Regions from separate parts of the Leucobacter sp. Psy1 genome, predicted to be linked through region 2. Evidence: riboswitches for the same ligand, from Rfam matches in the RefSeq annotation. Region 2 holds a riboswitch; the other holds the start of a gene.
What was found. Region 2 has a riboswitch for thiamine pyrophosphate ahead of K8P10_RS06750 (ABC transporter substrate-binding protein). Riboswitches for the same ligand answer to the same signal wherever they lie in the genome.
Positions count from the first base shown of each region.

Region 1: it holds a riboswitch for thiamine pyrophosphate, as region 2 does, so the genes downstream of both, K8P10_RS05525 (thiamine phosphate synthase) here and K8P10_RS06750 (ABC transporter substrate-binding protein) in region 2, are expected to answer to the same signal.

Region 1 covers NZ_CP083692.1:1,163,098-1,167,908, reverse strand. The annotation lists gene lipB (lipoyl(octanoyl) transferase LipB) at 1-99, shown strand, start outside; gene lipA (lipoyl synthase) at 96-1,253, shown strand; TPP riboswitch at 1,321-1,432, shown strand; gene K8P10_RS05525 (thiamine phosphate synthase) at 1,427-2,077, shown strand; gene thiO (glycine oxidase ThiO) at 2,074-3,303, shown strand; gene thiS (sulfur carrier protein ThiS) at 3,288-3,482, shown strand; gene K8P10_RS05510 (thiazole synthase) at 3,487-4,272, shown strand; gene K8P10_RS05505 (ThiF family adenylyltransferase) at 4,269-4,811, shown strand, end outside.
Region 2 covers NZ_CP083692.1:1,434,738-1,439,548, forward strand. The annotation lists gene K8P10_RS06740 (ABC transporter ATP-binding protein) at 1-439, opposite strand, end outside; gene K8P10_RS06745 (ABC transporter permease) at 429-1,208, opposite strand; gene K8P10_RS06750 (ABC transporter substrate-binding protein) at 1,211-2,260, opposite strand; TPP riboswitch at 2,349-2,444, opposite strand; gene K8P10_RS06755 (APC family permease) at 2,452-3,861, opposite strand; gene K8P10_RS06760 (CoA transferase) at 3,890-4,811, opposite strand, start outside.

The DNA.
Region 1 (4,811 bases), 270 kb from region 2:
ACGCTGAGCACCCTCGCGGGAACGGCGATCACCCCTGCGGATGTGGTGCCGGTCATCACTCCGCGTCTGGTCGCCGCACTCGAGGAGCTCGCCGCATGAGCGCGCGCAACATCGGCGCCCCTCTCTCCGAGGTGCTCGCCGAGCAGACTAGAGCCGAAAAGGCGCTGAAGGTCGCGCCGCGTGAACCCGAACTGGTCGTCGCGACCGGAGGATGCGGAGGCGGGCAACCCCCCGCCGCTTCCGCCCCCTCGCCTGACCAGGAGGGACGACCCACCGCGAACGGGCGTACACTCCTGCGCATCGAGGCCAGAAACGCCGAGACTCCCATCGAGCGCAAGCCCGAGTGGATCAAGACGCGAGCCAAAACCGGTCCTGAGTACACCGACGTGCGAGGTCTCGTGCAGCGCGAGGGTCTCCACACGGTCTGCCAGGAGGCAGGATGCCCGAACATCTACGAGTGCTGGGAGGACCGCGAGGCGACATTCCTCATCGGCGGGTCGATCTGCACGCGGCGCTGCGACTTCTGCCAGATCACCTCGGGCAAACCGCTCCCCCTCGACACCGACGAGCCGCGTCGCGTCGCCGAGTCGGTGCGCACCATGGGCCTGCGCTACGCGACGATCACGGGCGTGACGCGAGATGATCTGCCGGATACCGGAGCCTGGTTGTACGCCGAGACCATCCGCCAGATTCACGAGTTGAACCCGGGCTCCGGGGTCGAGGTACTCGCGGACGACCTGGGTGGGCGTCCGTCCGATTTGCAGCAGGTATTCGACGCGAAGCCCGAAGTGTTCGCGCACAACCTCGAGACCGTTCCCCGCCTCTTCCGCAGCATCCGCCCTGGGTTCCGGTATCAGCGGTCGCTCGACGTCATCCGGCAGGCACGTGAGGCGGGGATGATCACGAAGTCGAACCTGATTCTCGGCATGGGCGAGGAGCGCGCGGAGGTGCACGACACGATGCAGGAACTGTTCGATTCCGGGTGCGACATCCTCACGCTCACCCAGTACCTGCGCCCGTCGAAACTGCACCGACCAGTGCATCGCTGGGTCCGCCCAGAGGAATTCGTCGAGCTCAAGGCCGATGCGGACGCGATCGGTTTCGCCGGAGTGCTCGCCGGGCCGCTCGTCCGCTCGTCGTATCGTGCGGGTCGGCTCTGGGCGCAGACGATGGCGGTTCAGAACCGTCCTGTTCCCGAGAACCTGCAGCACCTCGCCGACAAGGCGGCTGACGCGTTCCCGCAGGCGGTCTGAGACCTGCGTGCGTCGTGGGGCGGGGCTCATCCGTAGCGCCCCGCCCCACGACGCGTTAGGGTGGGTGGCAGTACCCCACGGGTGCCCGAGGCATCGGGCTGAGATCGCGCTTCGGCCGCGCGGGACCGTCGAACCTGATCTGGTCAGCACCAGCGGAGGAAGCGAGTCCCAGCATGATCCCCGATTTCCGTTGCCACGTGGTCACCGGCGGCGATGACCATCGTCGTACCGTCGAGGTGGCCCGCGCCGCAGCCGCGGGAGGTGCCGGCGTGGTGCAGGTCCGCTCGAAACCGATCTCCGCCCGCGCGCTCACCGAGCTCACGACGCACGTGGCCGAGGCGGTCGCCGCAGTTGCATCCGGTACGAGAGTGCTGGTCGACGACCGCGTCGATGTCGCGGCGGCGCTGGCGCTGCGCGGCGTTCCGGTACACGGGGTGCACATCGGGCAGGACGATGTGACGGTGCGCGACGCTCGCGCGCTCCTCGGCAGCTCGGCGATCATCGGCGTGACGACGGGCACGTGGGACCTCGTCCACGCCATCCACGACGTTGCCGACCTCGTGGACTACATCGGTGCCGGCCCGTTCCGCCCGACCCCGACGAAGGACTCGGGACGCCCGCCGCTCGGGCTCGCCGGTTACCCGTCGCTGGTGGCCGAATCCCCGGTCCCGGTGATCGCCATCGGAGATGTCACCGCTGAGGACGCTGCCGATCTCGCGCGCACCGGCGTCACCGGAGTCGCGATCTCGCGGGAGTTCATGGGGGCACGCGATCCGGAGGGACTGGCCAGGTCGGTGATCCGCGGGTTCGAGTCCGGACGATGAGCGGCATCGGCACGACGGATCGCGCCATCGTGATCGGCGGAGGCATTGTCGGCCTCGTGGCGTGCTTCGAACTCTCAGAGCTCGGCATTCCCGTCTCGCTCATCGATCCCGCTCCGGCGTCGGGTGCGACGCACCACGCGGGCGGCATGCTCGCGCCGATCGCCGAGGTGCAGTACCGGCAGGAGGCCCTCTTCCCGCTGATGCTGCGCTCGGCTGCCCTCTCCGCCGACGTCGTGCAGCGAGTCGGGGCGGCGACACCGCTACCGACCGGATACCGCGACGACGGGACGCTCGTGGTCGCGGCGGATCGCGCGGATGCCGACCATCTCCGGAGACTCGCCGACTACCAGCGCGCGCACGGGATGACGGTGGATCGCCTGACCGTGCGCGAGGCACGTCGTCTGGAGGGCGCCCTCGCACCCGGCCTCGCCGCCGCAGTCTCGATCGCAGGAGACCATCAGCTCGCACCGCGACGCTTCGCCGCCGCGCTCATCGACGCCCTCGAACGCCGCGGGACCGAGTTCATTCGCGAGCGGGCCGTCAGCCTCGACGGCGGCGACCCCTGCCGGTCGATCCGTTGCGAGTCGGGGGCCATCGATGCCTCTGGGGCGACCGTCGTGCTCGCGAATGGGATGGGTGCCGCCGACGTGACTGGGTGGTACCGCGGCGCGCACCCGCTCCGCCTCAGGCCGGTCGCCGGAGACATCATGACGCTGCGGGTCCCCGAGCGACTGCGTCCACTCACGACCCGGGTGATCCGCGCGTTCGTCGAGGATCGGCCGGTGTACCTCATCCCCCGCGACGACCGCACCGTCGTTCTCGGGGCGACCAGCCGCGAGGACGACGGGCGGCTCCCCCGAGCGGGTTCGCTTTACGACCTGCTTCGCGACGGGATTCGCGTGGTCCCCGGACTCGAGGAGTGCGAACTGCTCGAGGCGACGGTCGGTGTCCGTCCGGGTACTCCCGACGACCTGCCGTACCTCGGCCGAGCGGGGTCGAACCTCGTCGTCTCGACCGGCTATTTCAGGCACGGTGTCCTCCTGGCCGCGCTCGGCGGACGCGTGGTGTCCGACGCGGTATCCGGATCCGGCACCGTCGCCGACCTCGATATCTCGGCCTGCGACCCCTGGAGGCACGCCGAGCGCTCGGCGCCCTCCGGCACCCAGCAGGCTCCCGACCCCCACCAGCACGACTCGAGAGGAACCGACGCATGCACTACACCGTGAACGGCGATCCGCACGAAGCCGAGGCGATCAGCATCGCCGAGCTCGTCGCCGGCCTGACCTCGGCGACCCAGGGCGTCGCTGTCGCTCTGAACGGCGACGTGGTGCCGCGGTCCGCCTGGGATCGCGCACTGTCCGACGGCGACGCCGTCGACGTGCTCACCGCGGTGCAGGGCGGGTGACGGCGTGCTGACCATCGCCGACCGCACCTTCGACTCACGGCTCGTCATGGGCACGGGAGGGGCGACGTCGCACGCGCTGCTGGAGGAAGCCCTCGTCGCGAGCCGCACCGAACTCACGACGGTCTCCATGCGGCGCCACAGCGGCGACTCCGAGGCACAGGGAGAGTCGGTGTTCGCGCTGCTGGAGCGACTCGGGATCGCCCCGCTCCCCAACACCGCAGGGTGCCGCACCGCCCGCGACGCCGTCATTACGGCGAAGCTCGCCCGAGAAGCCCTCGGCACCGACTGGGTGAAGGTCGAGGTCATCGCCGACGAGCGCACTCTGCTCCCCGACACCGCGGAGCTCCTCGATGCCTGCGAGCTGCTCGTCGCGGAGGGGTTCACGGTGCTCGCCTACACGTCCGATGACCCCGTGGTCGCCGCGCGACTCGAGGACTCGGGTGTGGCGGCCGTCATGCCGCTCGGCTCCCCCATCGGCACTGGCCTCGGGATCCTGAACCCGCACAACATCGAGCTGATCTGCAATCGCGCCACGGTGCCCGTGCTGCTCGACGCCGGCGTCGGCACCGCCTCGGACGCCGCGCTCGCGATGGAGCTCGGATGCTCCGGCGTGCTGCTGGCGAGCGCCGTCAACCGGTGCCAGGACCCCGTGGTGATGGCGCAGGCGATGCGTCACGCCGTCGAGGCCGGCGCTCTCGCCCGGCAGGCCGGCCGCATCCCGAAACGGGAGCACGCCGTCGCGTCGTCCACCTTCGATGGTCTCGCGAGCTGGGCGGAGCAGGTCCTGTGACCCGCCCGCCCGCAGCGCTGGACGAACGGGAGCTCAGACGCATCGCCAGGCAACTCGCCCTCCCCGGGTTCGGGCTGCCCCAGCAGGAACGACTCGCCGAAGCCCACGTGCTCGTCATCGGCGCGGGAGGGCTCGGCTGCCCGGCCATGCAGTCGCTGGCGGCCGTCGGCGTCGGGCGCATCACCGTGATCGACGACGACGACGTGGATCTCAGCAACATCCACCGGCAGATTCTCTTCGGCGCGGACGACGAGGGGCGTCCGAAGGTCGAGGTCGCCGCCGAACGGCTTCAGCGTCTCCAGCCCGGGATCACCGTCACGCCGCTGCGCACACGGCTCACCTCCGACAACGCCGTCGAGCTGGTGGCAGCGGCCGACCTCGTACTCGATGGGTCCGATACGTTCGCGACCAAGTACCTCGTGGCCGACGCTGCCGAGCTGACCGGCACCCCGCTCGTCTGGGGCACCGTGCTCAGGTACCGCGGCGACGTGGCGCTCTGGTGGAGCGGCCCTGGATCGCCGGAGGGCGGCGCCGGGCTG
Region 2 (4,811 bases):
GCTCGTGGGGGAGCGCATCCTCGAACCCGGCCAGGCCGAATCGCGGGAACCACTCGCGCGCACGGGCCCGCGCCAGCCGACGCGGCACGCCCTGGACCTCGAGCCCGAGCGCCGCGTTGCCGAGTACGGTGCGCCAGGGGAAGAGCAGATCCTGCTGCGGCATGTACGCCGCATGATCACGGCGGCCGACAGCATCTGCACCGTCGATTCGGAGGGTGCCCGCTGAGGGCGAATCGAGACCCGCGATGAGGGAGAAGAGGGTGCTCTTGCCGCAGCCCGAGGGCCCGATGACGGAGACGAACTCACCGGGAGCCACTGAGAACGACACCTCATCGAGGACCTGCCGAGATGATCCGCCGGGCAGCGGAAACTCGCGCGAGATCCCTCCGAGCTCGAGGCCCGGGTGCGGTTCTGTGCTCGGTTGCGGTTCAGTGCTCATGCGCGGCTCTCCGCTCGGTGATGTGCCAGGGGATGACGAGACGTTCGACGATGATCGTCGAGAGGTACAGGGCGATGCTGAGCGCCGCGGTCACCCCGACCGCGGCGAGCACGAGGTCGGTGCGGAACGCGTTCTTCTGGACGCTCATGTAGATGCCGAGCCCGTGCTGGGCGCCGACGTACTCCGCGAAGATCGCACCGACCACGGCATAGGTGATGCCGATGCGGAGCGCAGTGAAGAACGACGGCAGTGCGGACGGCAGTCGTACGAGCAAGAACTCGCGGATCCGCCCGGCACCCATGCTGCGCAGCAGCGCCGAAGCCTCGCGGTCGGTGCGGGCGAACCCCTCGACGAGTCCGATCGCGATCGGGAAGAACGTGACGAGCGCCACCACGATCACCTTCGGCAGCAGTCCGAAGCCGAACCAGATGATCATGAGCGGGGCGATCGCGACGATCGGGATCGTCTGCGAGGCGACCAGCAGCGGGATGACGCCACGGCGGAGCAGCGACGACCAGTCGATGGCGATCGCGATCGCCCACGCGCACACCAGTGAGATGCCGAAGCCCACGGCGGTGACGCCGAGCGTGGCCACGGCGTGCTCGAAGATCGCCGACCGGTGCGCCCAGCCCGAACTCGCGACGAGCGACGGGGCGGGGAGTATCTGCGGGCGCACCTCGGTGAGGCGCACGGCGATCTCCCACACGCACAGCAGCGCGCCGAAGCCGGCGAGCGGCACCCACAGGTGCGTCCGGCGATGTGCCCGCACCCTCAGTCCTCGAGGTATTCGTTGGTGAAGAACGCGGACCAGTCTGGCCGCTCGGCGAGCGGCGATCCGTCGCGTTCCGCGAGCAGGCCGGCATCGAAGTAGAAGTCCCCGAGCTCGCTCCACTGCGCTTCCGTCTGCCTGCCGAACTCGCCCGCCTCGTCGAGCATGAACTGCTCCGAGAGCATGCGCTGGCTCTCCACGAGCAGATCCAGGTCGGTCAGGAGGCTGGCGTTCTCCTCCTGCAGCATCTCGGCGGCGGCCTCCGGATCATCGATCGCGTCCTTGTAGCCTCGAGCGAGCGCCTGCACGAACCCGCGGGCGAGGTCGGGGTGCTCCTCCATCCAGCTCGCGTTGCCGGCGACGATCACCTGGTACGCATCCGGAAAGCCGGAGTCGGTGTAGGCGAACGTTTTCAGATCGACGCCGCGGTGCTCGGCCTCGATCCCTTCCCAGGCCACGAACGGCACCGTGAAGTCGACCTCCCCGGCGTACAGCGCTTCGTAGGCGCTCGTGCCGAGCACGACCGTCTCGAAGTCGCCGGATCCGCCTGCCGCCTCCACGACGCCGCGCATCGTGCTGGTCTCCGCGGGGTTGTCGAATCCGCCGAAGACGAGCCCGTCGAGGTCGGCGGGGCTCTCGATGTCGTCCCGCTCAGCGAGCACAGCGACCTCGGTGGTCCACGTCTGCTGAACGGCGAGCACCGAGCGGAGGTCGGCCCCCGAGGCCATGGACAGGGTGGCGGTGTCTTGGAAGCTGATGCCGAACTCCGCCTGGCCCGCATCGACGAGCACCTCGGGATTGCTGTTGTTGAAGGGCAGCACCTCGACGTCGATGCCCGCCTCGGCGAAGTACCCCTGGTTCAGTGCGACGTAGAGACCCGTGTGGTTCGTGTTCGGCGTCCAGTCGAGTGCGAACCGGACCGTCGGGGGTTCTGCGTCGGATTCCGCGGCGCCGGCCCCGGAGCAGCCGACGAGTGCCGCGAGGACCGCGATCGCGGCGGTGACGCTGAGGGCGCTGGTGATACGCCGGGTGGGGTGGTGTGACGTGGGCATGGACTCTCGCTTTCCTCGAGGGCGAGGGAATGCGGAGCGGCCCGACGGCTCAGGGCACACCGGTTAGGTGCGGGGTGCCTGGAACGCAGGAGATTCATGCGGACATTCCCTTCGCCAGTACGAACTGGATCAGGTTCGACGGGTGTGATCTCAGCCGCCGGATGCGGCACCCCGTGTCTTCTCGGATCACCCTAGCGTATGAGTGGCTCGCGGGAGTCGCTTTCGGTGACTGCTGCCGCACGCCTGGCCGGAATCGCCAGCCCGACGATGAAGACCCCCGCGAGTACAACGCCCCAGATGATCGCCGCGAGCGTGCCGCCGACGAGGAACGGGAAATTCCAGATCGATATGCCGAGCACGAGCAGGAGTCCGATGCCGCCGGCCACGGCAGAGAGAGTCACGCCGACCGGCGCGGCATCGCCCGAGTCTCCGCGGTGCCGCGCGCCGAACGCGACGACGGCGAAGCTCGTGAGCGCCATCATCCAGATGACGCCGACGGCCCCGGCGCCCGAGTACCAGGTGTAGATCTGCAGCACGGGGTCGAGCTGCGCGAGCGCGGAGACCAGCACCACCGCGGCCGTGATCCCGGTCACCCAGAGCGAAGCGCGTGAGGGCGCCCGGTGCCTGGGGTGGACGCCGGCGAGGCTCTGCGGCAGCACGCCGCGCTGGCCGAGCGTGAAGAGGTACCGCGTGACGATGTTGTGGAACGCGAGCATGCACGCGAACATGCTCGTCACGACGAGCACTTGCACTAGATCGGCGATGATGGGCGCGACGACCTCGCCCGCGAGGGCGACCACGACGCCGTCCGGGTTCTCGTTCGCCGCGGCGACGGCGTCGGTCCCGCCCAGCCCCGAGATCACGAGCCACGACGACACGAAGTACAGGGCGCCGATCGTGCCGACCGCGATGTAGGTGGCGCGCGGAACGGTCCGCTCGGGATCCTTCGCTTCGTTGCGGAACACCGCCGTCGCCTCGAACCCGAAGAACCCGAGGAACGCGAACAGCAGTCCGAGTCCCGGTGCGCCCGACAGTGCCTCGACCGGGCTGAACGGGGTCGCGGTGAGCTCCCGGCCCGAGGCGAGCACACCGATGTCGATCGCGAGCACTGCGACGACCTCGAGCACGAGCACGACGCCGAGCACCTTCGCCGACAGTTCGATGTCGCGGTAGCCGAGCAGTCCCACGATCACGATCATGACGCCTGAGATGAGCCACCACGGCACTTCGGCGCCCGTCCACAGCGCGATGAGGTTGCCCGTCTGCACTCCGAGGTAGCAGGTCATCGACACCGTGAGCAGCACGTACGAGAGCAGCGCGATGGCCGCGGTGCCGAGCCCGGGGCATCGCCCGAGTCCGCGATGCACGTAGGAGTAGAACGCTCCAGCGTCGGGCACGCGCGGCGTCATCCAGGCGTAGCCGACCGAGAAGAGGACGAGGATCACGGTCGCGGCGAGCACCATCATGGGAGCGCCGATCGATCCGGACACCGACAGGATGATCGGGAAGTTCGCGGCGACGACGGTGATCGGAGCCGCCGCGGCGATGACCATGAAGACGATGCCGGGGACGCCGAGACGGCGGTTCAGGGTGGTTTCCACGAGTCGGAAGCCTAGCGGAAGACTCGGGTCAGCGCGGGCCTCGCCACTTCAGCGGGTCCTTCCCATGCGGTCGGGGAGCGAACGGATAGTCGAGCGGCTCGGTGGCAAGGTCGAACGGGGGAGCCGCGTAGGCGAGCTCACCGTACCCGCTGGACCGCGTGAGCGGCGCCTCTGGCGGGAGCGTCTGGACGAGCTCTCCATCAGGATCCCTGCCGGCTACCGACAACTCGAACAAGAGGTCAGCCGTGGAAGCGAGGGCGAGACGCGCGTGACCCGTGGTGCCGCTCTGGGCCCGTGCCGTGAGCAGCGACATCGTCGCCGCGAAGATGCCGTAGCCCGTGGCATGATCGAGCGCTTGCACGGGCAGCGCACCGGGGCTTCCGTCCGCGCTGCGGTACGCGTCGGCGATGCCGCACGCCGCCTGTACGACGCTGTCGAATCCGCGCCGATCTTGCCACGCTGTGCCCCATCCCCAGGCGTTGAACCGCACCACCGACAGCCCCGGGTATCGCTCGCGCAGTGCGTCGAGGCCGAGCCCGAACCGGTCGAGGCTGCCTGCGCGGTAGCCGAGCAGCAGCACGTGCGCCGACGCGAGCAGCTCGTGGAACCGCGCTCGCGTCTCCGGGCGCCCAAGGTCGGCTGCGGCGGTGTACTTGCCCGGATCCCCGTCGATGTGCTGCGCCTCAAGCTCCGGGTTCGCCGGCGGGTCCACCCGGAGCACCTCAGCGCCGAGCGCCGTCATGAGCCGGGACGAGATCGGCCCGGCGATCGTGCGGGTGAGGTCGAGCACGCGGAGGCCGCGGAGCGGGCGGGACGACGTGTCGTCCGGGATCCACGGGTTGCCGCTTGATCCCGCTGCTGCGCGGTCATCGAGTGCGATGTCGATCCACTGCGCCGTCGGCGTGCGAGTCGCGAGTGCGCTGGACCCCCACTCCCGACGGGTGCGCACT